One region of the Planococcus antarcticus DSM 14505 genome, then DNA from elsewhere that is predicted to be linked to it. Evidence: riboswitches for the same ligand, from Rfam matches in the RefSeq annotation. Region 1 holds a riboswitch; each other region holds the start of a gene.

Region 1 (7,860 bases):
AAAAACCTGTGTGGAATTTAGATTCTAGACAGGTTTTTTGATTTGGATGAAAAAATCTCTACAGTTGAACATCTTTAGTTCAAGATTGGGATCGATGAAAAGATGCCTTAAAAGTCACGAAAACAGGTATAGAATCTGAAGGAGGGATTACCATGAAGAAGAAAGCTGCACCCGGTGCAAAATCCAATCGTGCCATAACCAAGAGAATGACAGCGGAAATGACTGAGTCGCTCCCGCTACCCGTGAAAAATTGGCTTCACGCAATTGGTGCTGTCGGCCACGAACAAATCAATAATGTCAGTCTCAAACAATCGGGTTGGATAAAACTGAAGCCGGAGCAAAAAGCATGGACCGCATCTGAAGCGAAGCAAATCAGCTTTACGGATCCGCCTGCATTTCGCTGGTCAGTGAAGATGAAAATGGGGAAAGGATTATTTGTAACGGGCAAAGACAGCTTCGAGGAAGGCAAGGCCAGCATGCGCATCAAAATAGCCGGCATTCTTCCAATTTCCAAATCAGTTGACAATGAAAAGACCAATCAGTCGGCGCTGCAGCGTTACTTGATGGAGATGGCTTGGTATCCATCAGCTGTCTTCAGTCCACTCCTTTCATGGGAGAGAGTAGATGCGCACACAGCGAAAGCGACAATAACATACAGAGAGCTGACGGGCTCCGCTACTTATTTTTTCAACGAACAAAGCGAATTGCTGAGAGTGGAAGCGTGGCGCTACAAAGACAGCGGAAAAGACGCGCTTCCGCTGTTGTGTATCGGCACCGTTATAGAACAGCAGCTGGTTGACGGCTTGACGGTTCCGGTAAAAATGGAAGTCAGCTGGGTGCTGGAGGGTGGAACATTTACCTGGTATAAATTCGATGCGCAGGATATCCGGTTTAATGCAATAAATGAGCGCATTTTCTGACTTTTTTTAGTGACAACTACTCGTCAAACTGCAGGTGAACCCGACAGCATTGGGGAATCTGTAGTTTTTATTTTTGTTGACGGCTAGAGCTTGTTAAAGAGATTAAATGTTGGAATGGTTCTATGAATAGAGATTAGTAAAAGAAGATGGAATCTGTTCGCAATACAAAACATGACTTGTAGGAAATTAATTTACATGGAAATATAATGCAATTTAGTTTCGTGGTATCATTTGGTTAAGCTAACGAAAAGGAGAGAGAAGAAATGACTGCAAAGAAAGTAACTGCAACATTAAAAGCCTGGCATTTAGTAGAGGCGGTTACCCCCAGCCAAGTGCCAGACAGAGGAAATGAATTAAGCAAGTCGTTGTTTAAAGATGAGGAATACAGAGCTGCTGTAGAATCTGCTTTAATTGATGGTTATACATGGCAAGCTGTTCAACTAAAAGATGAGCAGGCATTTGGATCACAATCTCATTATTACATGAACTGCTTTGAGCAAAGCAAGTTGGTTCGATTCCTGCGCGATCATTTTAAAAGCAAGGAAGAAATCATTAATGAAGATTCATCCATGTTATTCAGCTTTGTCTTTTCTGTAGACCACAAAGGCAAGTACATTGCCGACTCGTTGTTTGTCCCTATCGTCATGTTTCTTATTAAAAAATTGAATGACAGCTCGACTGTGGATTATGATTTGCTTCAAGCCAATTACGACTCTCAAATGAGCTTGTTTAAAGAGCAGACGGAAGCGGCCTTTCTAAATGGGATCAACGAACAATCTCTGCGTGAAGTTAAACGGCTTTACAGCGAATTGTTTGGAGAAATAGGGAATGCAGATCGTTTTTACATAGAAACAGAGGTAAAGAAAATAAAAAGCTTAAAAAGTAAAATGAACTTTAATAGCTTTTATTTGAAGGATTTGCAGCAAATTCTTGAAAAAGATAGCAACGAGACCATCCGGCAGTTTATTGAAGGTGCCGATAAAAAAGTAGATATAGATGAAAATCGCAAATACATTGAACACACATTACAACCAAAATTTCTGCCAGCTGGCAGATGGCTGTCGCCGGTAGAACATCGTCTGTCATTGATGCAGCAAGTAGCTGTTAATCAAATCATGAATAATGGGCAAAATATTGATTCGGTCAATGGGCCGCCGGGAACTGGGAAGACTACCTTACTTAAAGAGATATTCGCAAATGTTGTCGTTAACCGAGCGTTAGAAATGGCCAAGCTCCAAGACCCAAAGCAGGGATTTACATTTGAAAAAAAGGTTACTTTTGATGATCCCTATTCATTCTCTATATCCATTTTAAATGAGGAATTAACGAATTTCTCCATGGTAGTTGCATCAAGCAATAATGGAGCAGTTGAGAACATTTCAAAAGAGCTGCCGCAGAAAGAGGAAGCAATTCGCTCGCCAAACGAAGAAAGAAGTTTTCCGGAATACGAAAAAGTATATGCAGATACAGCAAACCAATTGGCATTTTTCCCAGAGACAGCAGAAAAGATGCTTGGCAAAGATGAAGAAGCTTGGGGATTGTTTTCGGGAGCGCTTGGCAAAAGTGGAAATATTAGTGATTTCAGTAAAGTGCTTATGGGATCGAAAGACGATCCAGACAGACTAATCAGCCAGTTACAAAAAACTGCTGCGAAAAGCAGTACCAGAGACTGGCAGCAGGCAGTAGAGGAATTCCAGGGACTGCATGCATCGATTGAAGAAAAAAAGTCGAAGCTACAGAAACTAGCTGAACAGTTCGGCCAGTTTGAAATTGAACAAACCAAATTACTGGAGCTGAAAGCAAAAGTCGAAGAAAACGCACACGAAGAACTTGCAGTTGCAGAAAACATGAAGCAATTGGAAATCAACCGAGAGTTAACGGAAAGTGAATTAGCGATTTTGCCAAATCTTCCATTTTTCCAAAAGATGCTTGGCAAAAAAGATGTAAAAAGAGATGAAATCAAAAAAGAACTTGTTCAATACTTGGGTGAATTGAAAACCTTGCATTCCAGACAGTTTGCAATTCAGCAACAGCGAAATGACTTGCAGGACCAACAACAGCAACTCGAAGAGCAACAGCAATCTTTTTTTGAGAAACTTTCTTACTATGAAAAACAAGGACTTGTGCTGCCGACTGAAGAATATTGGCAGGGGCATACTGAGGCCTATGAAAAAAGGCAGAAAGCGACAATTTGGCTGACAGATGAGCTGAATTTTGAACGGGGCTTGTTGTTCCTGAAAGCGATGAAACTGCATAAATTATTTTTGGCGTTTAATTATGTGACTGTAAAGGATGCCATCCGCTTGTTAATGTCGCGAAACAAACTAAATTTAAATGATGAAGATCATGTCCGTTACCTTAAAAATATGTGGAACATCATTCATTTGATCACGCCGGTCGTGAGCACAACTTTCGCAAGCTTATCATCTATGTATCGCGGAATAGACAAGGATTTTATCCACTATCTATTCATTGACGAAGCAGGGCAGGCAAGTCCACAACAGGCAGCGGGTGCTTTATGGAGATCACGAAAAGCCATAGTAGTTGGAGATCCAATTCAAATTGAGCCGGTAGTTACGATAGATCAGACGATTTTAACGGATATCCGGAAGCATTATAAGCTGGAAGAGGACTTTATCGGCAACGGTGCTTCTGTTCAAAGTTTAGCGGATCGTGCAAACCCGACTGGCACATGGAAAATTAGTGGAGACTGGATCGGAACACCATTATGGGTCCATCGCCGTTGCCTTGATCCGATGTTTTCCATCGCCAATGAAATTGCCTATGAAGGGAAGATGGTAATAGTGAAAAAAGAAATAGGACAAGTTGGTTGGTATGACTGTTCAGGAAAAGCTATTAACCGTCAATACGTCAAAGAACAAGGTGAATTGATTGCAGAGCTGATCGCTGGACATTGGTCAGCAGAAAACAAAGAGCCAACTATTTTTGTTATTACGCCATTTACTGCGGTCAAAGATGGCTTGAAAACAGCTGTTCGCAGAAAACTGAAAGCACTATCTATCGAGCCACAAAAAATCACTGATTGGATAGAAAAATCCATCGGTACGGTCCATACTTTCCAAGGAAAAGAAGCGGAAATCGTTTATTTTGTTGCAGGAACTGATGCTGATAGTGACGGAGCTGCTCAATGGTCATGCTCAAAACCGAATTTACTGAATGTCGCTGTAACGCGTGCGAAAAAAGAATTTTACATCGTTGCAGACTATCAGCGCTTTGCCACTAAAACGCATTATGAAACCATTGCGAAATATATAGCAGTAAAAAAAAGGCTCTTCACCAAAACATGTACTTGATTCTTTTTAACACCGTAAAAGTTCTTCGTTACATTCCAGCAGAATCCGTTGTTTATAGTGCTTGGGATTCCGCGTGAAGTAATGTCGACGCTGCAGGGCCTTGATTTTGTTGTTCCGTCCTTCCACCGCCGCATTCGTGAAGCGGAGATGGTGGTAATTACAGATTTCTTTCCGCCAGTTTTTCATGGTTTTCAGGCAATTCTGTACAGCGAAATGTTCGATTTGTTCCCCTTGTTCCAGCCATCGTGCATATCCTTTTTCAGCCAAAGAATGACTGGCACTGCAGTCGTACCAAGTGATAAATGCTTCTTTCCATTCGTAGACTTTCCGTAAAACCTCTGAATACTGAAGGAATTGGCTAACCAATTTGTTTTCCTTTTCGGACAGTTGATCCGCCCGTTTCCCGAGGATTCGGTGATGCTGCTTCAATTGATGACGGGCGCGGGAAGCAAGCTCTTTCTCGACCCGTTTCCGAACCACTTGCAGCGCTTCCGTTACGTAGCGATTGACGTGAAACCGATCGGCAATCCGGATCGCCGACGGATACAGTTCCTTGATGAACGTGTGGTAGCCTGTTGCCAGATCCATGACGACGGCCGCCGGTTGAAGGTCGCGCCATTTCGGATTCACTTGGTCATAAGCCCGCAGTTCATCCAGTCTTCGACCCGGAATGATGTCCAGGAACGTTCCGCCGCGCAAATCATGAATCCCGGTATTATACGTATGGCCTTTCCGAATTGCGAAATCATCGATGCCCAAAACCAACTGGCTGCTGTTTAGAGCCTGTTCCTGGCAAGTGCCCTGGACATGTGCACTTTCCGTTTCCATCCATTGTTTGAACACACGTTCCACGGTCGTAGCCGGTGTTTGTGTCTGTTTCGCTGCGTGGGTCACGGTTGCGCCGATCACCTGACGCGGGAGAGAAGCTTCAAACTGTTTTGTATACCGTCTCCCAGGCGCGACGCACCCATATTGCCAGACAAATGAAACGTCGCACTGTTTACACATCAACCGGATGGCCGGAAGAAAGAGAAAGACACGGCAGCCAAAAGCAGAAAGATGGCGTACTTTCCGCTGATAAGCACAGCCTTTCCGGATGACCTCTGTTCCCTGGCATTGCGGACACGCTTGGAGGCGGTCGGTCGGCTGGACCTGAATCCAAACGTCGGCCTCCACTTTTTGGACTTCTGAAACCGAAAGTTCTTTTATATTAAGAAGAAAATTGGTAAAATGAGTGTGCATCTGTATACCTCTTTCGTTGTTGGGTGGTACTTTCAACTATAGAGGATACAGGTGTTTTTTTGTATCGTTTTTCACGTCAAGAACAGACTTTGGTGTTGAGCCAAAAAAAATAGAAGTTAAAATATAGGAAAGTCAAAGAGAATTTTTCCGCGTAGCTTTTCATTAGGAGCCGCGTTCCAACAAACATCTAGGAGCTGCTTTTTGTTTCGACTGGTACATCGTGAAATAAATAACAGAAAATTCATTGTTTATTGTTATATTCCCTTGACCTGCTCAACAGATACGGTTACCATACGTAGAACACTTAAAATTGAATAGTGAATTCTTATCGAGAGAAGTTGAGGGACTGGCCCTGTGACGCTTCAGCAACCAGCCGAAAGGTCAGGTGCTAAATCCAGCAGGCAAGAAATTGTCTGGCAGATGAAAAGGAACGAGTTTGATATCGTAAAGCCTTCTTTTTCACGGAGGCTTTTTTTGTATATATAGGGGGGTGAGTAGATGGGCTTATTGGATGAACTGAAGACTAAAATTTTAACGGCGGACGGTGGCATGGGAACCTTGCTGTATTCTTACGGAATCGAGTATTGCAACGAGGAATTGAATTTGCAACGCCCCGAAATCATCGAGAAGATCCATCAAGATTACATTACAGCCGGAGCAGATATCATCCAAACGAATACTTACGGAGCGAACGCATTCAAACTTGCCCGTTACGGACTAGAAGAGCAAGTCGCAGACATCAACAAAGCTGCTATTGAAATCGCTAAACGCGCAGCGGCACCGGGTGGTCAATTTGTCTTTGGAACGATCGGCGGCATCCGAGGAATTCGTAAAAGTGACGCTACCTTGCAGGAAATCATTGCGATGGTTGACCAGCAAGCCAGTCATTTGCTTGCCGGAAACCCAGACGGATTGTTACTGGAAACCTATTACGATTTTGAAGAGTTGGCGGCAACCGTTAAACAGTTGAAAGGCATCACAGACACGCCATTAATTGCACAAGTATCGATGCATGACCCAGGCATCCTGCAAAATGGCATGTCTTTGAATGATGCCTTGCATCAATTGGAGGCACTCGGAGCCGATATTGTCGGAGTCAATTGCCGTCTTGGGCCACACCACACCATCCAAGCTTTTGAAGAAGTCACTTTGCCTGAAACAGCTTTTCTTTCTGCCTACCCAAATGCCAGCTTGCTGGATGTGGAAGATGGCCGGATCGTCTATGAATCGGAAGCAGATTATTTCGGACGCGCTGCTTTGCTATTGAGAGAAGAAGGCGTTCGTTTGATCGGCGGTTGCTGTGGCACAACACCGAAGCACATCGAAGCGGTGAAAAAGCATCTCGGCAATTTGCCACCAATCTTCCATAAAGAAGTAACAGCCAGAAAACCGATTGTCATCCGTGAAGCGGAAGCGTTGGAGGTTAAGCCGCTCCACGAAAAAGCAAAAACGGAACGAACCATCATTGTGGAATTGGATACGCCACGCCATTTGGACATCACTAAATTTATGGAAGGATCTGTTGCTTTAAACGAAGCAGGAGTCGATGCCGTGACCATGGCGGACAATTCGCTGGCGTCGCCGCGCATCAGCAATATGGCAATGGGCTCAATCCTCAAGCATACGGAAAACATTCGACCGCTAGCCCATATCACTTGTCGCGATCGTAACCTGATTGGCCTGCAATCGCATTTGATGGGGCTTGATGCGCTCGGTATGCATGATATACTCGCCGTGACGGGCGATCCGACCAAAGTCGGTGATTTCCCGGGAGCGACCAGCGTCTATGACGTATCGAGTATGGAATTAATCCAATTGATTAAAAAGCTAAATGAAGGTATTTCATTTTCCGGCAAGCCGCTGCGGAAAAAAGCCAACTTCTCGGTCGCTGCGGCATTCAATCCGAATGTCCGTGTACTAGACCGGGCAGTTGCAAGGCTTGAAAAGAAAATCGAAAGCGGTGCGGATTATTTTATCTCGCAGCCGGTTTATACCAAAGAAAAAATCATCGAAATCCACGAAGCGACCAAACATCTGGAAACACCGATTTTCATTGGTGTGATGCCGTTGACCAGTATTCGCAGTGCGGAATTCCTGCACAACGAAGTGCCGGGCATCAAGCTGTCGGACGATGCGCTCGAACGCATGCGTACGTGCGGCGAAGACAAAGACCGCGCAACAGTGGAAGGCATCCAAATCGCGAAAGAATTGATTGATACGGCGGCGGAGCTGTTCCACGGCATTTACCTAATCACTCCGTTCGTCCGTTACGATATGACCGTTGAATTGATCCGTTACATCCGACAACTAGATCAACAGAAAGAGAGCGATCGCAGCCATGCCCAAACATCTTATTGAACAGCAACTTGAAAAAAGAATATTAA
Region 2 (7,860 bases), 750 kb from region 1:
CCAATTCGCGCAAGTCATCCGTGTAGCCCTGGTCGCTTGCTCCCCAGCCTTCTACGTATTCGCTCAACTCATCGGTTGTCACCGCTTCTTCCGGCAGGTTCTCCGCCTCAACAAAGACCGGTTCCAAGATCACTTTTTCTTCCGGTTGTTCACCGTTCAATAGCTGATACAGATAACGCACTTGAATGCGTCCGATATCCGCTGGATCGACAGCTGCAGAAGCAAGCCATGGGCTGCCTTCTTTTTGCATCAATTGCAGATCCTCATCGCTCATATCAATGCCGTACACTTTGATATCTGTACGTCCTGCTTGTTCAATGGCACGGACAGCGCCTTTTGCAAATTCATCCCAAGAAGCCCAGACCGCTGTGATCTCACCTTCATTCGGATATTGCTTTAAAACAGCTTCCATCTGTGATTGTGTATCCAATGCCGTGTTATTAGTCGCAGCACCGAAAGCCGTGACTTCTTTGATGCCCGGATTGTCAGTCAGGAACTTCTCATATGCTATCTGGCGTCTTTCCATCGGCGCAAATCCAGCAGTCCAGATTTTGACGATGTTAGCTTGGCCACCGTAATCTTCCGCTAATTTATCCAGTGTCATCTCAGCCATCTGCTGGTCGCCCTGCTCCAAAGAAACAACACCTTCCACTTCGATGCCTGTATCAAACGCCACTACCGGAATCCCTGCTTCCAACGCTTTTTCAACTCCCTGGTTCAAAGCTTCTTTGGTTCCGTGGTCAATTAAGATGCCGTCAACGCCCTGGTTGATGGCTGCGTCTAGGTTGGATGCCATTTTCGCTAAATCGCCTTCAGAGGTGAACACGGTCGCTTTTCCGCCAAAACGTTCAACCTGTTCTTCTACCCCGGCAATATATTGAGCAGAAAATGTTCCTAAGTTGATTTGCATGATTAATGCGATTTCCTTGCCTGCAAGTGGATGGTCTGAAACTTCAGCCTCGGTATCCGAAGCAGTCGTTTCTTCGCTGACGTTTCCCTGCGGCTGGCATGCAGCCAATAAAATACTCATAAATAGGAATGCAACAAGCAGCCAGATGGATTGTTTTTTCATATTCTTTCTCCTTTTCCTGTAGATGCGCCAAGCAAATCAAAGATGTTTTTTTGATAATCTGCAGTAATGATGCCTTTTTCAGTGATAATGGCAGTAATGAGGTGTGCCGGCGTTACGTCAAAAGCCGGATTAAATACTTTCGTCCCAAGAGGCGCTACCGGCTTCCCGTTCGTATGGGTGATTTCTTCCGGGTTGCGCTCTTCGATTGGAATAGCGGTACCGTCTTCAATTGACAGATCAAAGGTCGAAACCGGTGCTGCCACGTAAAACGGAATGCTGAATGCGGCAGCCAGTAAGGCTAAATTATAAGTTCCAATTTTATTGGCGGTATCGCCATTGGCTGCGATGCGGTCGGCGCCGACAATGATGGCTTCGATCTCTTTGGTTCCAATGGTGTGTGCGGCCATGCTGTCGGTGATCAACGTGACATCTACCCCCGACTGCTGCAGCTCCCATACCGTCAGGCGCGCGCCCTGATAAATTGGCCTGGTTTCACACGCGAACACTTCAAACCCGCGACCACGCTCGCTACCAAGATGAAACGGTGCTAACGCAGTGCCGTATTTCGCAGTGGCAACCGAACCAGCGTTACAGATGGTCATGACCCGCGTTTGCCCCTGTAGCAACACCAGTGCATGCTCGCCGATGCTGCGGCAGGACGCTTCATCTTCCTGGTGGATTTCCACTGCCTCCGCCAGCAGCAACAGCTTTGCTTGCGGTACGTTCTTTGCCTCCCGAACCTTGTCTTTCAGGCGGCTGAGTGCCCAGCCGAGGTTGACCGCAGTCGGCCTGGAGGAATTCAAATACGCTGCATCTTTTTCGACATATTGCTGAAAAGCTTCCAATGAATCCGTGTCATGCCGCTTGGCTCCGATGGCCAATCCGTATGCTGCGGTAATGCCAATCGCAGGTGCACCGCGAACCTTCAATGAGAAAATCGCATCGTAAACGTCTTCAACAATTTCAAGCGTCAAATATTCAATGGCATGCGGCAGTTTTTGCTGATCCAGGATAGTCAGTTTCTGGCCATTCCATTTGATGGACAAAGGAATACTCATTTGCGCGCCTCCTCCAAAATTTCCAGTAAATCGTCAATTGACGCTGTCTGCTGACCCTGCAGGATTAAAGCCCGTCCAGTCTCAAGCGCCTGCTTCTTGAAGCTGGTTCTTTTTTCCGTGTCTTCGATGCTGTCCAGGTCCTTGACATGTGCCAAGCCGATTGTCCGGCGGATCAATTCGCATCCTGCAAAACCGGTCGCATCTGTCAGTACTTTACCAAGTACATACTCCAGGTAGCCTTCTGTCGCCCTGAACGATTCAACGCTCTGCTTGTTCCATAACTCGCCGAATGAAGAAGCGAATACTTCCCATGTCTTTCCAATATCATCCACAATGACTTGGCGATTCTCGCCTTCTCGTGTGATAGACTGGAAAATCAGATTGGCTAGGAACAAGCCGACATCAAACCCAATCGGACCGTAAAAACCGAACTCCGGATCAATTACCTTGGTTTCCGTCTGGCTCGCAAAAACACTGCCTGTGTGAAGGTCGCCGTGCAGCAAGGCTTCCGATTCGGTCAAAAAGCTTTTCTTTAATTTAGCAACTTCCAGCTGCAGCTTCCGATCGCTCCAAATCGCTTCTGCCGCCGACTGAAGCTGGGGTTCGTAATCATTGGTATCGATGTCGAAGAACGGATCTGTAAAAATGAGGTCTTCTGTAATTTTGCATAGCTCCGGATTGGAAAACTCGGCGGCCAAGCGCTTTTTTTCAAAAGGATGCAAGCCGTAATCCGATGTATGGAATAAAGTCAGTGCCAGGTATTCGCCAATATCCTTCGACAACCTCGGGAAATTCTGTCCGTTGATCAAGCCTTCCCGCACAATCTCCAGGTGGGACAAATCCTCCATCACGGTAATGGCCAGCTCTTCATCCGTCGCATAGACAGCCGGTACCAATGATGGAACAAATTCTCCGTGTTTTCTTAAGACGTTGGCTTCGATCGTGGCACGCTTCAATGTCAGCGGCCAGCTTTCGCCTATGATTTTGGCATAGGGCAATGCCTGCTTGATAATTATCCGTTTGCCTGTTTCAGTATCCTCGATTTGGAAAACATAATTCAAATTGCCGTCACCGATTTCCCGGCAAGTCAATTGAGCCGCGTGGTCAAATGTGTAGACCGTTTTCGCCAATGCGATGGCTGTCGCTTCGGTTAATGCCTTATAAGTAGTTGGAACAGTAAGAGTCATCATTTATCTTCCTTTCATCTGCAATATAAAAAGCCTCTTTCAAAAAGAAAGAGGCCAGAATAAGAGATTCCATGCCTCTTATCTTTCAGAAATAAATTTCTGATGGAATTAGCACCGTGCCTTGCAGGATTTTCACCCTGGCGCCAAAGCGCCCCGTCTCACAACGGTATTACGGTCGGTTGCTGGGCGTCATCGGGCCAAAATCCCTCTGCCAGCTCTTGATAAGAGTACTACTTGTCTTGCTATTGAGTTATGAAACGAATCCTATCACGATTCAGAATTTGCTGTCAATCCAATTTTTCAATAAAACCAATTTTGCGACAACGGAGTTGACAGATTTCTACGCGCATGAAATAATCAGAATTACTTTACTGTATTCAATATGAGATTCCGCAACCCAACTACGCTTTCCGCGGGCTTGCGCTGAACTAACTCGGGCTTAACGCCCGAGTGGATTTCTTTTATGTCGCTGAGCTGTTCCCGCAGGAGTCTCCGTTGGTTTGCTCCATCTCCTAATAAGTAATATTTAAAATGATTTTATATTCATTGATATTTATTATGTTTTAATGATATCTTGGAAGAAAGAGTGGAAGGCGGCGACTCCTGCGGGAATAGCATGAGCACGAGCCACTGGACTGAGCGCAGCAAAGGAAGCGGCAGAGGCCATGCCCGCGGAAAGCGTCCGTCTGAAGCGATTTCTTCTCTGCAGAACCAGATGTTTAGTCTTACCACGGAAATCGTTGAACCTATAAAACCGACTTACCCAATTTCATATCTTTCTTATTCAGAGCAGGTGGAGGGACAAGCCCTATGATACCCGGCAACCGGTCCAATAATGGATACGGTGCTAATTCTTGCAGCCAGAACCGATGGCTGAGAAATAAGAAGTTGTTAACGCCCTTAACCTCTTCTTATTTGAAGAGGTTTTTATTTTTTAAAATTTATATGGGAGTGTGGAACAAATGAGCGTGTTGACCGCTACTTATCAAGTGTACGGAAAGCCTGGTTCGTTCGAAAAAAAGGCAGAAGGCATCGCTTTGGGACTGACTATCGGTTCCTGGACAGATTTGCCGCTGCTTGAACAGGAACAATTGAAACACCATAAGGGAAATGTGGTTTCCGTCGAGGAATTCGAAAGAGATAGCCATCCACTAAAGCCGGATCTGATAAAGGCAGAACTTGCGATTGCCTACCCAAGCGTTAATTTCTCAGCTGACTTGCCCGCCATCCTGACCACCGTTTTCGGCAAATTGTCACTGGATGGCGAAGTAAAGCTATTGGACCTGGATTTCAGCCATGATCTGCTCAGCCATTTTCCTGGACCGCGCTTCGGGATTGAAGAAATCCGCAACACACTCAGGGTAAGCGGACGGCCGCTCCTCATGAGTATTTTCAAAGGTGTCATCGGTCGCGATATGGATTTTCTATCCGCTCAATTACGCCAGCAGGCATTAGGCGGCGTGGATCTTGTTAAAGACGATGAAATTTTATTCGATAATCCGCTGACCCCATTCGAAAGTCGTATCACCACGGGCAAACGAGTGCTGGATGATGTATATGAAGAAACAGGTCACCGCACGCTTTATGCGGTGAATCTGTCAGGCAGAACTTCCGAACTGAGAGGAAAAGCACGAAAAGCACGCGAGCTTGGAGCCGATGCCTTATTGTTCAACGTCCATGCATATGGGCTGGATGTGCTACAGGAACTAGCTGAAGATGAGGAAATCGGATTGCCGCTTATGGCTCACCCCGCCTTCAGTGGTGCCTTCACTTCCTCTGCCTTCTACGGTCTCGCTACACCGCTCGCACTTGGGAAATTGATCCGTTATGCTGGCGCAGATTTTTCCCTGTTTCCTTCACCTTATGGCAGCGTCGCATTGGAGAAAACAGTCGCTCTCGAACTCGGCAAAGAGTTGACGCGGGACAGTCCACTAAAACGCAGCTTCCCCGTACCATCCGCCGGTATCCATCCGGGGCTTGTGCCTTTACTATTAGCTGATTACGGAATTGATAGTGTTATCAATGCTGGCGGTGGTGTTCATGGACATCCAGCCGGAGCCGTTGGCGGAGGACAAGCTTTCAGGCAGGCAATTGACGCAGTGCTGCAGGGAGAAACCTTGCAGTCCGCCAGCAAACAACACAAAGAATTGCAAACTGCACTTGAGCTATGGGGGTGAACAAATTGAACAAGCCGATTATTTTTTGCGATTTTGATGGCACGATTACAGCTAATGACAATATCATCGCCATTATGAAGAAATTTGATCCACCTGGCTGGGAACTAATCAAAGACCAGATTCTTGACCAATCCATCTCGATACGCGAGGGTGTTGCGAAAATGTTTTCTTTGCTGCCGGTTTCGGAAAAAGACAAAATTATTTCATATGTTCTGGAGCAAGCAGAGATACGCGAAGGTTTTAGCGATTTTGTCGCCCATGCAAAAAAACAGCAACTTCCTTTGTATATTGTTAGTGGTGGCATTGATTTTTTCGTCTATCCGCTGCTTGAACCTTTCGGACCCTTTAACGATATCTATTGCAACAGCGCTGACTTTTCAGGAGATCTCATCAAACTAGAATTTCCACATGGCTGCGATGAAAACTGTACCAGCCAGGGCTGCGGATGCTGTAAGCCATCCGTCATCCGAGAACTTTTGGACACTGAAACGAAAAGCATCGTTATCGGAGATTCCATCAGTGACTGGGAAGCTGCAAAAGAAGCAGATTTCGTCATTGCCAGGGATTTGCTGGCTGAAAAATGCAAAGAGGCTGGCATCGATTATGAGCCATTTGAAACTTTCCACGAAGTCATCGCGATTGTTGATGAATATATAGGAGTGAAGTTATGACCGAATTGCATGAAAAATGGCTGGAACTGGCTGATGTCAAAGATGAACTGGCGATTCGTGACTGGTTTATGGGAACCAGCGGCAATCTTGCCATCAAGGTGGCTGACGACCCACTCGAATTCCTGGTCACCGCCAGCGGCAAAGACAAGAAAAAACGCACGAATGAAGACTTTTTGCTCGTTGACGCCAATGGCCAGCCGGCTGTTGAAACACTGTTAAAACCCTCTGCAGAAACTTTGCTGCATTGTGCAATTTATAAAAAGACAGTTGCTGGCTGCAGTCTCCATGTTCATACAGTTGCCAATAATGTCATTTCCGAATTATACGGCGATGCCGGAAAAATCGATTTCCAAGGGCAGGAATTGATCAAGGCCTTCGGATTATGGAAAGAGGATGCGGTACTGACTATCCCCATCATCCCCAACTACGCGGATATCCCTACGCTCACCCAAGAGTTTGAAGCTTTCATTACAGCTGATAAAGGAGCAGTGCTGATCCGCAACCATGGCATCACCGTCTGGGGAAGGGACGGCTTTGAAGCGAAAAAACTGCTTGAAGCCTGTGAGTTTTTATTTCAATACCAATTGGCAGTGCAACTACACTTAAAATAAGAGAGGAAGATTAGGATGGCTATCATTAAAATTCAAGGAACAAACGAAACAATCGAAGCGCAAACAGAGGTAGCGGTATTTTTAGAGCAGCAGGAAGTCGTTTATGAACATTGGGACAACGATAAATTGCCCGAGCATCTTCGCGAAAAATTCGATTTAAGCGATGAAGATAAAGAAGAGATCCTTCAAGCATTCAAAACAGAAGTCGATGACATCTCCCAGCGCCGCGGATATCAAGCAGCGGACATCATCTCCCTGTCAGATTCCAACCCGAAACTAGATGAGCTGCTGAAAAACTTCCAGCGCAAACACATCCATACAGATGATGAAGTACGCTACATTGTCAGCGGTCATGGTGTCTTTATCATCCAGGGCAAAGACGAACGCTTTTTTGAAGTCCACCTGACGCCAGGCGACTTGATCTCGGTTCCTGAAAACATTACACATTACTTTACCCTTGCGGATGACCGAAAAGTTGTAGCGGTTCGCATTTTCGTTACAACAGAAGGATGGGTGCCGGTTTATCAGGAAGAAAGCAGCGTTCAAAACTAATAATGCGATGCAAAGATCCGACTCTGTCGGATCTTTTTTTATTTTGCAAAAATAGGTAATTTTTTTATTTCATTCAATTTTTAAGCTATAATAATTCCCAAGATATATTCTGCAAATAGAAAAGAGTGGTATAAATGAAAAAAGTGCTTCTGTCCCTATTGGCAGTTGTTATTTTACTTGGACTCCCCATTATGGTTTGGCTTTTTCAGGAAGAAAAAGGACTGAACGTAGCGATTATTGATAAGACGGTGCCGACTGAAAGCTACCGGGAGCATAAGGGGCTGACTTGGCTGCTGAATCACCACCGCTATGTATCCGATTCTCAAGGTACATACCAGGCAAATGCCGATTATTACGGCTTTTTTCCCGATGAAACAGATGAAAGCTACACGATCCGTGATTTGCCTGAAGATTTGTCTGGAACCGATCTCATTTACTTGGCGGATTCCTATGGCGTCTATGAAGAAGATCTCCCATGGCAATCAGCAGAAAAAACACCAGGCAGTTCGTCCATAATTTCCGGCGGACTCCA
Region 3 (7,860 bases), 690 kb from region 1:
TCATGACATCTCTTTAAATAAGGGTAGAGTGTTGCCAAGTCATCCTCAGGTAAAGCCGGATCGGTATTCTGATACTCGGGTTCTATCAGCGGACATAAGGCGATTGCAGCATCGGCTAAATCAGTTGAACCCAACGCCGAAATGGCTATGCCGCCACCATAACTGACACCAACCAAGACAAGATGCTCTACATTCCAACTTACTTCTTTTTGGTTATTTAGATTAATTGTCTGGCCTTGGGAGAGTAATTCCAAACCTAATATTGCTCCATCAAGCGATGTCGAAGGTCCAAAATCTCCGTAACTTTGCCAATTTCCAGGATAGCGTGCCTGTAATACCGTGAAACCTAAGTCTGACAATGGTTTCCCCATATCTTCAGCCATGGGTTTATTTGGGAGTCCTGCTAGCCACACGAGGCCAATCCCATTATTTTTTTCTTTAGCAGGTATGTATAAATCTCCAAGAATATCTTTATGTTGAACGTATGCAATCATCTAAATCCCCCTATATGCTACTGTAAAAGCGCAGCCAGAGTCGTATCTTCTGAATGCTAATTTGTTTTTATATTATCGGTATTTAAAGGGATGGTTTAGGAACAATCCCCTTAACCTTCTTTAGTTCTTCAGTTTAGTATTAATCTCATATTATCTACCTACCATTAATTGAGCTTCTAAAAGAATTTCTTGATATAACCCATTCCATTCATGATAATAATTAGCAACTTCATTAATCGGAATGAATATTCTTTGTGCGGATTCATGTTCCGCCTTAAAGGGATGCAATGTCTCGATATTCATCCGATAAAATACCTGGTACCCGACCTTAGGGTATTTTCCATTTTCATCCCAAACCAAATTTTCTGAGTGATCGACCACAATATACCCTAGTAGTTGAGAACTCCCTGAAACATATCCCTCTTCCATCGCTTCTCTTTGAAAACATTCCTTCGGGGTTTCGTTCTCTTCGATATGCCCTCCAGGGAAATCCCATCCGCGATGATTCAAATCGACTAAGAGCAATTGATCTTCATAAAAACAAAAGCCATGCACACTAGTTATTAACCGATACTCGGGAAGGGAATTATTCGCTTCCCAAGTTAATTTAACTGTGGCTTCTCCCCACTTCACATACGATGTGGTCATGTATCGATTCCCCTTTTAATAAAGTATAAGTTTCAAATCTGACTTAATTTATATCGCCTAAATAAACAGTATTTCTTTTTTTGTCCTTATACTCTTGAATATATTTACGAATCCCTTTTGGGTAGATGCGAAAGTCCATCAAATCTTGTATCGGTACCCATTCAATTCCTACTTGATGGGAGTCAGGATTAGAAGGCACAGAAGAAATATTTTGTTCAGTGCTAATATGGCACACAAAATAATATTCAATTTGATGAACGTGGCTGTCAAAGTGCGCATGTTCATGATTTTTGCCTATATATTCTCGAATGTGAAGAAGGTCTTTCACTTTCACGTTTTCGCCGATTTCTTCTAAGCATTCTCTTTTTACGGTATCTGACAGAACTTCTCCATGATCTTGTCCCCCGCCAGGAAAAAGATAAAAGTGACCTTCTTGATCTATATTTTTTGTAAGTAGAATTTTGGAGTCCTTAATAATAATTGCTTTAGCAGAATTTCGAATCGACATTTGCTTACCCCTTTAGTATTAATTTTGACTGCATTTTTTTCTAACTTTCTTTTTCTATTCTTTTGAGAGTAAATAACAACAACTAATTTACATTCAATTCTGACTAACCTATATTAGATTAACATTAATTTCCATAAACATGAAGGTGGGCTAAATATTCTTTCTTCAAAATAAAAACCGTTCGTAAAAGTACACTTTTACGAACGCTCTAAAAACAGTGACAAAGCATCAAAAAGAACGTTCGTAAACGTGTCAAAACACTTTACGAACGTTCGCGAATTTGCGGATACATTTACGAACGCTTAATCAGACCAATTTCAGCCTATTCACGTTTCTGCATTTCCTCTGCGATCAACTGAAACGTTTTCAGTTTAGCATTAAAATAATAGGCAGAGGAAACCAACATCACTTCGTCTGCCTCGTACTCTGCGGCTAGTTCTTCTAGCCGGTCCACAACTTCTTCGGGTGTCCCGACAACCATTCGCCGCCGGTTTTCAGCGACCAGTAATTTTTCGAATCTGGAGTAGGGGTAGGCTATTGCCCTGTCAGGCGGGGGCGTACCTTTAGAGGGCATACCTTGGGCTCCCATGGAAAGTGATAAATCCATTGAGGAAGCCACCCACTCCGCCTGTTCCTGTGTTTCCTGGCAGACGACAAAAATGGCAAAGCCTATATGGGGCTTACTTTTTTTATAGGGCATAAAACGTTCACGGTACTCCTTGGCAAAATGCTGCCCGCCTTCGCCATTGATGAAATGTCCGAATAGATAAGGCAATCCTTTTTCTGCTGCGAGCAGTGCCGAGCTTTCACTCGAGCCCAGTATCCAAATAGGCGGGCTGTGCTCAGTGATTGGTGTTGCCTTCATGCCGTAGTATGGATGCTCTTCAGGGATCGAGTCGGTCAAATACATGCGAAGGTCGTCAATCTGGGCAGGGAATTGGCTGGTGTCGCGCTTTTTGCCTTCATTCAATGCATAAGAAGCACGCGGCATGCCTCCAGGTGCTCTGCCGACTCCTGCATCGATCCTGCCTGGGTATAAGGCTTCTAGCAATTTGAAGTTCTCTGCAATTTTAAAAGCTGCGTAATGCGGCAGCATAACACCACCCGAACCAAGACGGATGGTTTTTGTGACAGCACCAAGATGTGCAATTAGCACTTCCGGTGACGACCCAGCTAAAGTCGGTGCATCGTGGTGTTCAGACACCCAAAACCGTCTATAGCCCCACTCTTCAGCTTGTTGCGCGAGTAGTGCTGTCTGTTTTAAGGCTTCCTGCGGCGAGCTGCCTTCTGAAATTGGTGATTGATCCAGCACACTATAGATTATTGCCAAACTTCTTTCTCTCCTTTATCACACGTAACCTGTCATTGGGACAAAGCGTACGACATTGATTTTCTTTATCACTCTTCGATCAAATACCCGACAGAACGCAAAACGGTATGGATAAATGCCTGAGTCGCCAGAAAAGCTGCTTCTTTTTCCGGTTCCTGAAATATGTCGTGGTAACAGAATTTCCATTCTTTGTAGCTGAACTCGGTAAGCTGCTGCTTCAGCAGCCATTGGCGAGCCGCTTCTTTTTCGGTGATCACATCCCGCTCCGCTGTGTGTAGATAAGTCGGAATCTGAGGATACACCTGAACAGCAGCTGCAGTTTCTTTCATATATCCCTGTAACTCTTTATACCATCCCGCAGTAATAACAGAGTGATAAAGCTTGCTTTCGGTTTCCTGGCTATAAGAAAAGCGGTCGCGTGTTAGATGGCGCAGCTCGATGCCATGGTCTATTTTTCTGCGGCCCGTCAATTGCGCAACGCCTGGGAATGCATTCGGCGCTTTTGGCGGCAATTTCTTTAACTGCAGCCAAGGAGACGTAAAGATGGCGCCTGCTACATTGAATTTGCGGTTGCCGAGGACATTCATGGTGATCGTAGCACCGAGGCCGTGGGCAATAACAAACACCGGCAGATCATTTTCTGACGAAAGCTTCAGCATATCATTAACTGCCTGCTCATAGTCATCGAATGACTCCCGGTGAACCTTGTCTGCCCCTGCGTTTTTGCCATGACCCGGCAAATCACCCATATAGATATCAAAACCGGCCGAACGCCACTTTTCAATTTGCCATGCATAACGCAAATGTTGTTCATATGCACTATGTATCAACAAGACTACTGCCTTTGCTGGTCCGTCAGCTTGCCATTTCCACATAATCCAACTTCCTTTCCCTGCCAATCAATTCTTGATGTTGTATTTTAATTTGACGTTTTGACTTGATTTGTTACGATTAAGAATATCTTATCTTGTTTAAAGGAGCTTTGCCATGATTTATCCATTTAAAGAAAAATCCCCCCAAATCGATCCATCTGTTTTTATTGCAGATTATACCACCATCTCCGGTGACGTGATGATTGGCGCAGACTCTTCTGTGTGGTTTAACACCGTTATTCGTGGTGACGTTTCCCCAACGATTATTGGTGAAAAAGTTAATATTCAAGACCTGTGCATGCTTCACCAAAGCCCAGGGAAAATATTGCTCCTTGAAGACAACGTGACGATTGGCCATCAAGTGACTCTGCATAGCTGCACCATTCGGAAAGGCGCTTTGGTCGGCATGGGTTCTATTATTCTTGATGGTGCAGAAGTCGGAGAAGGTGCGTTTGTTGGGGCGGGCAGTTTAGTGCCCCCTGGCAAAGTGATTCCTCCTGGCATGCTTGCTCTCGGTCGTCCTGCAAAAGTCATTCGCGAACTCCGCGAAGACGACAAAGAAGACATGGAACGAATTGTTCGTGAGTACGCTGAAAAAGGGGCTTATTACAAATCGTTTCAAAAAGAGTAAAGCATTAAAAAAAGGACGACCGGGCATTACTGCCTAGTCGTCCTTTTTTTACATGCCAGCTTATACGCCAGCCTGTTCTTTTAAGATCGCTGCTTTGTCTGTACGTTCCCAAGGCAAATCAACATCTGTACGGCCAAAATGTCCGTAAGCTGCAGTCTGCTTGTAGATCGGGCGACGAAGATCTAGCATTTTGATGATTCCAGCAGGACGCAAATCAAAGTTCGCGCGTACCAAATCGTCTAATTTGTCTTCATCGACAAGACCAGTGCCAAACGTGTCAAAAGCGATCGATACAGGATGTGCTACACCGATTGCATACGCCAATTGCACTTCACATTTGTCTGCAAGACCAGCTGCTACGATGTTTTTCGCTACATAACGAGCAGCGTAGGCTGCTGAACGGTCAACTTTTGTCGCGTCTTTTCCTGAGAAAGCACCGCCGCCGTGACGTGCATAGCCACCGTATGTATCAACGATGATTTTGCGGCCAGTCAAGCCTGCATCTCCTTGAGGTCCGCCAATAACGAAACGACCAGTTGGGTTGATGAAGTACTTGGTTTCTTCATCGATCCATTTTGCTGGTACAACTTCTTTAATGACATATTCTTTAATATTGCGTTGAATTTGCTCCAAAGTTACTTCTGGATGATGTTGAGTAGAGATAACAATCGTGTCCACGCGAAGTGGTTTATTGTTTTCATCATACTCAACGGTCACTTGCGTTTTGCCATCTGGACGTAAATACGGAAGAATTTCTTCTTTGCGTACTTCAGCTAAGCGGCGCGCCAATTTATGCGCCAACGAAATCGGCAATGGCATCAATTCTTCTGTTTCATTGTTAGCGTACCCGAACATCAACCCTTGGTCGCCTGCTCCGATATCATCCAATTCTTTATCTGTCATTTGGCCTTCGCGTGATTCAAGTGCTACGTTGACACCTGCAGCAATATCCGGTGATTGCTCATCAATCGCTGTAAGAACAGCACTTGTTTCTGAGTCAAAACCATATTTAGCTCGCGTGTATCCGATTTCTCTTACGGTTTGTCGAACAACTTTTGGAATATCTACATAAGTGGAAGTGGTGATTTCTCCGGCTACCAGAACCAACCCTGTAGTTACTGTTGTTTCGCACGCGACACGCGCATTTGGATCCTCGGTTAAGATTGCATCTAAAATAGCATCTGATATTTGGTCACAGATTTTATCCGGATGTCCTTCTGTTACTGATTCTGATGTAAACAATCGACGGTTTTTCAAAAATGTTCCTCCTTATATCCTGCGAGATTGCTCTCGAAATTGATACGGTACTCGTTTCCCATGTCAAGTTTGTTCCAGAAAAATCCGGATTGAACTTCAAGCCGTTGTGGCCTTTTACACGAGGATTAAGGGCATTCCATAAGAAAAGCGCAAGCGCCCGTGTAGATTCGACGGGCATGAGACGATCTGGCGAAGCAACGTGTTTTTGTCGCACAGCCAGAGTGGCTTATGATCCCGAGAATCTGGGTGCTGGGGTCTAGACCAAAATATGCCGCTTCCCTAGCCTCGCTCAAACTCACAAATGTATGTTCTTATAGACATAAAAAAATCCTTTCACTCATTCATCATGAGGAAAGGAAAATCATCTTAAGCACCTTTCACTCTTATCATCCAAGGCCTGTGCGCCTTGCTTCAGGTTGGGCACCATCACTGCAGTTGCAGCAGGTTGCCGGGTTTCATAGGGCCTGTCCCCTCCACCAGCTCGGAATAAGAGTATCCGTTCAATTTTTCATCATACGGAAGTAGCATAAAAATGTCAATGTTTTTGGCAAACAAAATTATTTCTTTTAGTTTTTTTTGAGAATTTTTTTGGGTGACCGCTGTCAGATGGTGTAGGAAGCCGACTAAAAAAGATTTTGAATGACCCTTATATGGTCTGTTTGTCCGGATTTTGCAACCTCATGTAGAGGTGCAATTCAATAATTTTGATTTCCGAAGTGGATTAGTATAGACTAATAAACCTAATGTGTTATACTAATGAACGAATATACATCCTCCCCATCGTCATGGGAATAACAGAAAAGGAAGGTACATATATATGACTTCAGTGAACTTTGCAAACGATTTAAAGGATCTTTTAACTGGCCAAAATGTACATGTTCAATTATCAGTGCCACAACTAGTGGAAGCAGCAACATCCCGCGGGGAAGCGGTATTGACTCGGGAAGGCGCTGTAAAAGCGGAAACAGGAAAATACACTGGCCGCTCACCGAAAGACAAATACATGGTCGAAGAAGAAAGCTCTAAAAACAAAGTCGACTGGGGCAATGTGAACCGTCCGATTTCCAGCGAAGTGTTTGAAAAACTGTACGCCAAAGTCATCAAGCATTTAAAAGAAAAAGATGCACTTTTCGTTTTCAAAGGATTTGCAGGAGCAGACCACGAATCACGTGTGCCGATCCAAACAATCAATGAATACGCATGGCATAACTTGTTTGCTCATCAATTGTTCATCCGTCCTTCGGCTGAGGAATTGGCAGCACATGAAGCTGAATTTACTGTGGTTTATGCCCCTACTTTCATGGCAGACCCCGCAGTTGATGGTACAGCTTCAGAAACATTCATTATCGCATCGATGGAACAACGCATTATTTTGATCGGCGGAACTGAGTACGCTGGCGAAATGAAGAAATCAATTTTTTCTATTATGAACTACCTATTGCCGGAACGAGGTATTCTTCCGATGCACTGTTCAGCAAACGTTGGCCAGGACGGCGATGTGACTTTGTTCTTCGGCTTGTCCGGTACAGGCAAAACGACTTTGTCGGCTGACGGAGACCGCAAGCTAATCGGCGATGACGAGCACGGCTGGTCCGATAACGGCGTCTTCAATATTGAAGGCGGATGCTATGCAAAAACCATCAACCTGTCCCGTGAAAACGAACCACAAATTTACGACGCGATTCGTTTTGGCTCGGTTCTTGAAAACGTTGTTGTAGATCCTGATACACGTATTCCCGACTACAATGATGGATCATTAACTGAAAACACTCGTGCAGCTTACGCAATGCAAGCCATCGACAATATCGTGGACCCTTCAGTAGCAGGGCACCCAAAAACAATTGTCTTCTTAACAGCTGATGCATTTGGCGTATTACCTCCAATCAGTAAATTAACAAAAGAACAAGCTATGTACCATTTCCTAAGTGGTTACACTTCGAAATTAGCTGGTACAGAACGCGGAATCACAATACCTGAAGCTACATTCTCAACTTGCTTTGGTTCACCTTTCTTGCCATTACACGCAACGGTGTACGCAGAAATGCTTGGCAAAAAAATCGATGAGCATGGTGTTCAAGTTTTCCTTGTTAACACAGGGTGGACAGGCGGAGTATATGGCG
Region 4 (7,860 bases), 1.1 Mb from region 1:
GGCTCTGAAAAACAGCATGAGTGCCGTTTTCACCATCTGTCACAAACACCAAAGGGATGTCAAAACGAGACAATCGGGAAATTCCTTCTTCCAAGGATTCGGTTGCCATTAAAAAAGCCAGTTCTACTGTCGTTAGCTTGACGATGTCCGCCATAGGCAAAAATCCGAGGACAGTTTCACGGCAGAGCTCTTCACTTTCCCAGCGTAATGGACGGATATTGACATCGTACGAACAAAGGACATCAAACTCTTTAGAGATTTCAAGGGCTTTGCGAGTAGTTTTTCGCGCTTCCGGATGAAAAAGAGTCCCCGAACAAAAATGAAAAATGCTGGCACTTTCAAAAGCTTCTAATTTCAGTTCATGTCTCATCACTTGAAGATCAGGCGTTTCATTGACATAATCCGAAAACACGCGGTCGAACTCCCCCGTCAAGTGAATATACACACCGCTCACCCGTTTTTCTGGAACCACAATAGCGTGGGTTAAATCTACACCTTCCCTCAGCAGTGCGTTCCGGACAAAAGCAGAGGTTTCGTCATCGCCCGTAATCGTAATGAATCCTGAGGGTATGCCTAAACGGCTGACACCCGCGGCAACATTCACTGTCGCGCCTCCTAGGTGACGATTGAACGCATCGTTTTTGGTATTCGCTGCGATATAGTCCACAAATGCATCTCCATAGGTCAAGATGTACTTTGTGTTCTCCATGTTTTGACCTCCCTCGTGTTAAAGGACTGTTTCATTGATATACTATTATTTCAGTCAAAGCAGACTTAATGCAAGCAAAAGGAGTAGATTCCAATGAATGTCATCATTAGACAAGCGCGGCCGGAAGACGCAGAAAAAGTGGCGCCGCTTATTATCAATGCAATCGGCGATATCGCTAACCATATGACCGCGCAAAAAGAACCTGAAGCTGTATTGGAAAAAGTAGAGGACATGATCCGCGGTGAGCACACACGTCATAGCTACCACTATACTTATACGGCTTTAGTAAATGGTGATATCGCCGGAGCTTTGGTGATCTATCATGGCAATCAAGCCGATGCGCTGGACCGCTATTTGATTAAACAACTCAAAAAGCAAGGTCATGAACGGACAATTGAACCTGAAGCTCATACCGATGAATGGTATATCGACACCGTTTCAGTCGACCCGGCATACCAAGGTCAGGGAATCGGCTCAAAATTATTTGAATTTGCCGAGACGCTGGTTTCTTCTCAGAAAGGCGCCAAGCTTTCGTTGAACGTAGATATCGGTAAAAAAGGAGCTATCCGCCTGTATAAGCGCCTCGGCTATTCCGTTTCGGAACCGTGGACTATCATCGGTGAGCCTTTTCACCATATGGTTAAAGTGATTTCCTGAGAAAGCAGCTAAATGGACTCTCATATAATGAAAGTCCATTTGATTTTGGTGAATTGATTAAACGCCTGCGTAAGAATCGTTGTTTAACAAGAAAACCACTTAACATTGATAAAAGCCGCTTCAGAATTTATCTGGGGCGGCTTTTATCTTAGACCATTTCACGAAAAAATTTCAAGTGGAAGATGCTTCTTTTATTCGGCCATCCATTCAGGCTTGCCGAAACCTTCGAATTCCGCATCGATAATAGCTTCAAACTCTTCCGATTCCACGATTTCCACTAAGTCCTTAGCCAAATCACTGTCTTCATTTTCAGCAGTAACCGCTACAACATTGCGGTATTGATCCGGCATGTTTTCCAGAACCAATGCATCGAGCAAATCCATTTCGGCTGCCAGTGCAAAGTTTCCGGGTACAGCGGCTAAATCAGAGCCATCGACTGCACGCGGCAGCTGACCCGCTTCGATTGGCTGGAAAACCAGGTTTTTTGTATTTGTGACAACGTCCCGTTCTGAAGCCTGCAAGACATCAGCTTCAGGATCCAGCTCGACCAAGCCTTCGTCCTCAAGCATAAGCAATGCACGTGCACCGTTCACCGGATCATTCGGAATCGCGATGGTCGCTCCATCCTCAATAGCATCCAATGAATCGAATTGGTTTGAATAGATGCCCATAGGTGCTGTCGGTACTGTGATTAATGCTGACAGGTCCATGCCCTGCTCCTTTTCAAAATTCTCCAAGTAAATGGTGTGCTGGAACAGGTTGGCATCGATATCGCCGCCATCAAGCGCCACGTTCGGTTGGATATAATCACTGAACTCCACAATATCGACCGTATAGCCCTTTTCCTCCAAGCTTGGCACAATTGCCTGGCTCAGCATATCACTGTAAGGCCCCGCAGTAGCACCTAATTTAATGTCTTTTGAAGCTTGTTCTGTCCCTGCCGATTCATTTTCTTCTCCACTGCCGCATGCTGCCAAAGCGAGCACACTTGCTGCCACTATCAATCCTGGTTTTTTCATGTCATTCTCCCCTTATCGTTTATCGATGGCTTTCGCTGTATAATCTCCTGCCAGTTGAATCAATTGGACCAGCACAATCAAAATGACGACTGTGACAATCATGATGGTATTATCGTACCGGTAATAACCGAAGCGGATGGCCAAATCTCCAATGCCTCCGCCTCCTACAACGCCGGCCATGGCAGAATAGGCCACTAAACTGATGATCGTCAATGTAACGCCTTGGATAATGCTCGCTTTCGCTTCTGGCAGCAGAACGTCTTTAATAATCATCCAGGGTGTGGCCCCTACTGCAATTGCTGCCTCGATAACACCCTTATCGATCTCACGGAGTGAGGTTTCCACAATCCGTGCGAAAAAAGGAATGGCTGCAACCGATAAGGATACGCTTGCCGCAATCGGGCCAATTGTCGTTCCCGTAATGAATTTCGTCAACGGGATAAGTGCCACCAATAAAATAATAAACGGAATAGAGCGAACGATATTAACAATAAAACCGACCACGGAATTCACTGGACGATTTTCAAGAAACAAGCCGCGGTCAGTGATGAACAGCAAAATTCCCAGTGGCAAACCAACGATTAATGCCACAGATAATGAGATGCCAATCATCGTTAACGTTTGAAAAAATGCAGTCTGTATTTCCGGCCATAGCTCGATAATTCGTCCCCATTCAATGCCCATTCGGAATCACCTCCACGATTGCTGACCTGCTTTCCATATACTTTAATGCATCCATCACAGCGGACGAAGTCCCTTTCAATTCCATGATGAAAATGCCAAGAGGCCGTTCTTGAATGTATTCGATTGCTCCGTGCAAAAAATTACCTTTTATCGGATAATGCTGCAGCATGTCAGAAATTACACCTTCTCCTGCTACAGTGCCCTTGAATAGCACTTTCACCAGGGTCCCTGTAAATTCGCTCAGGATATGCTCTGGAACATTGAATGATACGACACTGGAAATGAATTCCTTCGTCAAATCTTTTTGGGGCTCTGCAAAAATGTCGTATACCTGTCCTTCTTCAATGACGCGTCCACCCTGCATGACTGCCATTCGGTCACAGATTTCTTTAACTACATTCATTTCATGGGTGATCAGCACAATCGTGATGTTCAATTTGCGGTTGATGTCTTTCAATAACCGCAAGATAGATAAAGTCGTATTGGGATCAAGTGCAGATGTTGCTTCGTCGCACAACAACACTGCCGGATTGTTGGCCAATGCCCGCGCGATACCGACGCGTTGCTTTTGACCGCCGCTCAACTGGGCTGGATAGACATCCCGTTTGTCGGATAAACCGACCATTTCCAGCAGCTCTTCTACACGGGTTTCAATGCTTTTCGCGGGGGTGCCTTCTGCTCGGAGCGCAAAAGCGATATTGTCGTAAACTGTCTTTTGGCTGATCAGGTAAAAATGCTGGAAGATCATACCGATTTTCAAACGCGCTTTTCGCAGCTGTCCTCCGTTCAGTTTGGTCAAATCTTTGCCATCTACTGTCACGCTGCCTGAGGTTGGCCGTTCAAGCAGGTTGATGCATCGGATCAGCGAGCTTTTGCCGGCGCCTGAATAACCGACGATGCCAAAAATTTCGCCTTTTCCGACACCCAATGAAACATTGTCCACTCCGGTGACGGTGCCATGTTTAGTTGTATATGTTTTTGTCAATTTCTGAATCTGTATCATAGCTTCCTCCCGCCAACAAAAAGATGCCTCTTTCATCAAGAAAGAGACATCAAAAAGTTTAATTTCTCGACTTATCTTCCGGAACATTTGTGTGTTCCGCAGGACTTGGCACCTTCCCATTCGGGGGTTGCCGGACGTCATAGGGCCTAACCCTCGGTCTCTCTTGATAAGTTCTTGTTATTTGATTGAATTTTATGTTACAGACATTACTGCGGAGTGTCAATCGACTTTTTGAATTTTTCGTACAATTTCTCGCGACGATCATCGAAAACCGGAATTCGTTTCCGGACTTCCTCTACTTCAGCCAAATCGACTTCCACGTAACCTACGCCTTCTTGCTTCTTCATATCCAAACGAACCTCTCCCCAGGGAGCAATTACCATCGTGCTGCCGCCAAATTCATTGTTCGGGTCGCTGCCGATGCGGTTCACTGCAACGATAAAGCATTGGTTCTCGATGGCGCGTGCCTGCAGCAGAATACGCCAATGGTCAATCCGTGCTTCCGGCCATTCCGCTGACACAAAAACAAGTTTTGCGCCGTTCAGCGCCTGAGCACGAATCCATTCGGGAAAACGGATATCGTAGCAAATAACTCCGCCATAAACAGTGTCGTCCAGTTTAAAGGTACCAAGTGTATCTCCTTCTTCAAGATGGATATGCTCATCCATCAAACCGAAGCGATGTGCTTTGTCGTATTCTGAAACAAGCTCACCGTTTTTATCGACAACATACATCGTATTATAAAAGCTGTTATTTTTCTCTGTTGAAACAGAGCCCCCAACAATATTCACAGCGTGTTCTTTTGCAAAACTTTTCAGCAACTCTACTGTCCGGTTAGTACTGTCTGCCAAAGCGCTGAGTTCAGTCAATGCATATCCTGTGTTCCACATTTCAGGCAAAACGATTGTCTCCGCCCCGTTCGCGGTTGCCTCTTTTAAATAATTCATGACTTGCTGATAGTTCTGTTCGGGCTCTCCGAATACGATATCCATCTGAACACATGCAATTTTCATATTTTCTCCTCCAGTAGACAAGCTAACTTAAATTCTATAAGATTCGGAGTAGATGTGCAATTATTTCGAAAACAAGGAGAATCTTATGGAATTTTCAAATCGCCTGCAAAACCTGCCCCCACAATTTTTTGCATCACTGGTTGCCAAAACAAGCAAAGCCATAGCCGAAGGCCGTGACGTCATTAACCTTGGCCAGGGCAATCCCGACCAGCCGACGCCTGACCATATCGTCAAAGCGCTGCAAATTGCCGCAGCTGATCCAAAAACGCATAAGTATTCACCTTTCCGTGGAATTTCAGAATTGCGTCAAGCTGCAGTGGATTTCTACAAACGTGAATACGGCGTAGACATCGACCCCGATTTAGAAGTAGCCATTTTGGCAGGAACAAAAATTGGCCTTGTCGAGTTGCCGTTAGCATTGCTGAATCCACAAGACCTCTTGCTGCTGCCGGACCCTGGCTATCCTGATTACCTGTCAGGTGCTCCACTTGCAGACATTGACTATGAGCTGATGTGGCTAGACCCTGAAAACGGCTATTTGCCGAACTACAGCAAACTGCTGGAATCTGTCCGAACGCGAGCAAAGCTGATGTACTTGAACTATCCCAACAACCCAACAGGCGCAGTAGCAAATAAAGATTTCTTTGATGAGACAGTTGCTTTCGCAAAAGACAATGGCATTGCGGTTGTCCATGATTTCGCTTACGGAGCTGTCGGATTCGAAGGAAAAAAACCAGTGAGCTTCCTGCAATCCGAAGGAGCCAAAGAAGTCGGCGTCGAGATGTATACTTTATCGAAAACCTATAATATGGCCGGCTGGCGTATCGGATTTGCTGCCGGCAACGCTAAAATGATTGAAGCGTTAAACTTAGTCCAGGACCATTTATTTGCCGGCTTATTCCCCGCTGTCCAATTGGCTGCAGCTGAAGCACTGAATGCTGATCAGCAATGCGTAGACGAGTTGGTGGACCTTTATGAAAAGCGCCGTAATGTCCTCGTCACAGAATGCTCACGCATCGGCTGGGAAATTAAAGCACCGCTTGGCTCTTTCTTTGCTTGGCTACCGATTCCAGAAGGCTTTACGAGTCTAGAGTTCGCTGACTTCCTTCTTGACAAAGCAGATATTTCCGTTGCTGCAGGCAGTGGATTCGGCGATGGTGGAGAAGGGTTTATCCGTGTCGGATTATTGGTTGATGAAACCCGCATCATCGAAGCGATAGACCGCATCGATAAATTAAACTTATTCTAAAATGCACAAAAGACAGCTGCCCAAATTAGAGCAACTGTCTTTTTTCCGCTTCGGAACGATAAACTGTTTTTTCGTCATTCTACAATCCCAACATGCTCAAGAGGAGAAAGCCTAACTTTCACTTCACCGACGATCGAGTCCTTGGAAATAAACCCCAACACCCTGGAGTCCATGCTATTCAGACGATTATCCCCTAAAACATAATAGAATTCAGCAGGCACGGTAAATTCCTCAAAATCCTCAGTTAGTCTTACAGTTCCCTGCTGCTCCACTATTTTTCGGTTCTTATCCAAATAAGGCTCAGCTTCAGCCCTACCATTGACAAATAGTTGATCGTCTTCCATGGAAATGCGGTCACCTGGAACACCAATTACCCGCTTAATAAAATTGACTCCATTTGGTGCGGTGAAGACAATCATATCAAAATTTTCTATTGTATAAATTTTCATCAGTACGACCTTGTCATCATCTTCGAATGTGGGCATCATGGATTCGCCGTGAACAGCCACGGGTTCAAACAAGAAATGCCGTGACATCAGAACAATGAGCACTGTCAAAAAGATGACCCGCATCCAGGAAATAGATTCTTTTACCGGATCTTCATACACATTGTTCCCTCCTACTCGTTGCTAATTCTTTTTATTATAATACGACTTCTACTTCATGCATACTTTTGGTGTTTCACGATTCCAATGACCACTTTCCGAAAAGATGAGCGCAAGAGCATCTTGAAAGTTGAAAAGAGTGGCATCCCATTTTATCAATCACCATTCCAACCCGCTTATCCGTTTTCTTTATAGTCCACTGGCGTCTGAATCGTCAGACTTTTGAGCCCGTCGCAATTATATGTTACACTCAATAAAAAATGTAGGTGATTAGAATGGTAGGAAGAAATGAACCCTGTCCATGCGGCAGCGGCAAAAAATACAAAAAATGTCACGGAAAACAGCAAACTGTGTCCATCAATGATTTGGTGAATGAAGAACTGTTCAAAGTACGCCAGCAGTTCTTCTCGGAAAATCCGAATCAGGAGCAACTCGCCGATTTTCGTGAACTTCAACAGGCATGGCAGCCACGCTTGATGCAGTCCATGGCTGAAAACGATGCGCAAGCATTTGTTATCGAGAATTTCCTGTTCATGAAAAAGCCAGAACTATGGGAAGACTTTTTGGCTAAACAAATTGAGCTATCCCAACGCCCTTCAACTAAAGAAGTGCTTGGAAACTGGAAAAATGTAAAAGTATTCCTTGGCCAATACATCGAAGGCAATACAGAAACAGCTCAGTTCACAGACATCTTTACGGGTGAAACGCTTCAAATAGCAGATCAGCCGCCAACCGATATGGAAAACGGACAAGGCTTACTGGCAATTCTTCTGCCGGACTCCCGTGTCGGAAAAGAAGGCGTCCTGTTCCTTAATGGCTACTTGACGGTCGTTGGGGAATTCGCTCCATTCTTTGAGCAGCTGAAAACACAAATCGCTGCTGAAAATGCTTCACAGGATGAAAGTTATCTGCGCGATAATT

What was found. A riboswitch is a leader RNA that binds a small molecule or an ion and turns the genes downstream of it on or off. The one in region 1 is predicted to bind S-adenosylmethionine.
Region 2: linked by a shared signal. The riboswitch ahead of mtnW (2,3-diketo-5-methylthiopentyl-1-phosphate enolase) and the one ahead of BBH88_RS03230 (bifunctional homocysteine S-methyltransferase/methylenetetrahydrofolate reductase) in region 1 are both predicted to bind S-adenosylmethionine.
Region 3: linked by a shared signal. The riboswitch ahead of metK (methionine adenosyltransferase) and the one ahead of BBH88_RS03230 (bifunctional homocysteine S-methyltransferase/methylenetetrahydrofolate reductase) in region 1 are both predicted to bind S-adenosylmethionine.
Region 4: linked by a shared signal. The riboswitch ahead of BBH88_RS15965 (methionine ABC transporter ATP-binding protein) and the one ahead of BBH88_RS03230 (bifunctional homocysteine S-methyltransferase/methylenetetrahydrofolate reductase) in region 1 are both predicted to bind S-adenosylmethionine.

What each region holds. Positions count from the first base shown of each region.
Region 1 covers NZ_CP016534.2:615,760-623,619, forward strand. Annotated here, with positions in the region: gene BBH88_RS03215 (DUF6920 family protein) at 153-920, shown strand; gene BBH88_RS03220 (AAA domain-containing protein) at 1,184-4,234, shown strand; gene BBH88_RS03225 (ISL3 family transposase) at 4,241-5,476, opposite strand; SAM riboswitch class I at 5,799-5,903, shown strand; gene BBH88_RS03230 (bifunctional homocysteine S-methyltransferase/methylenetetrahydrofolate reductase) at 5,975-7,834, shown strand; gene metH (methionine synthase) at 7,815-7,860, shown strand, end outside.
Region 2 covers NZ_CP016534.2:3,634,926-3,642,785, forward strand. Annotated here, with positions in the region: gene BBH88_RS17875 (sugar ABC transporter substrate-binding protein) at 1-1,072, opposite strand, end outside; gene mtnA (S-methyl-5-thioribose-1-phosphate isomerase) at 1,069-2,130, opposite strand; gene mtnK (S-methyl-5-thioribose kinase) at 2,127-3,317, opposite strand; SAM riboswitch class I at 3,393-3,545, opposite strand; SAM riboswitch class I at 4,095-4,204, shown strand; gene mtnW (2,3-diketo-5-methylthiopentyl-1-phosphate enolase) at 4,280-5,494, shown strand; gene BBH88_RS17895 (2-hydroxy-3-keto-5-methylthiopentenyl-1-phosphate phosphatase) at 5,500-6,165, shown strand; gene BBH88_RS17900 (methylthioribulose 1-phosphate dehydratase) at 6,162-6,776, shown strand; gene BBH88_RS17905 (1,2-dihydroxy-3-keto-5-methylthiopentene dioxygenase) at 6,792-7,328, shown strand; gene BBH88_RS17910 (hypothetical protein) at 7,463-7,860, shown strand, end outside.
Region 3 covers NZ_CP016534.2:1,301,983-1,309,842, reverse strand. Annotated here, with positions in the region: gene BBH88_RS06590 (alpha/beta hydrolase family protein) at 1-494, opposite strand, end outside; gene BBH88_RS06585 (NUDIX hydrolase) at 645-1,142, opposite strand; gene BBH88_RS06580 (NUDIX domain-containing protein) at 1,186-1,650, opposite strand; gene BBH88_RS06575 (LLM class flavin-dependent oxidoreductase) at 1,973-2,980, opposite strand; gene BBH88_RS06570 (alpha/beta hydrolase) at 3,049-3,855, opposite strand; gene BBH88_RS06565 (gamma carbonic anhydrase) at 3,968-4,483, shown strand; gene metK (methionine adenosyltransferase) at 4,544-5,740, opposite strand; SAM riboswitch class I at 6,121-6,233, opposite strand; gene pckA (phosphoenolpyruvate carboxykinase (ATP)) at 6,558-7,860, shown strand, end outside.
Region 4 covers NZ_CP016534.2:3,245,791-3,253,650, forward strand. Annotated here, with positions in the region: gene BBH88_RS15945 (carbohydrate kinase family protein) at 1-709, opposite strand, end outside; gene BBH88_RS15950 (GNAT family N-acetyltransferase) at 803-1,366, shown strand; gene BBH88_RS15955 (MetQ/NlpA family ABC transporter substrate-binding protein) at 1,558-2,385, opposite strand; gene BBH88_RS15960 (methionine ABC transporter permease) at 2,398-3,069, opposite strand; gene BBH88_RS15965 (methionine ABC transporter ATP-binding protein) at 3,059-4,072, opposite strand; SAM riboswitch class I at 4,141-4,245, opposite strand; gene BBH88_RS15970 (carbon-nitrogen family hydrolase) at 4,279-5,085, opposite strand; gene BBH88_RS15975 (pyridoxal phosphate-dependent aminotransferase) at 5,171-6,334, shown strand; gene lepB (signal peptidase I) at 6,409-6,942, opposite strand; gene BBH88_RS15985 (SEC-C domain-containing protein) at 7,215-7,860, shown strand, end outside.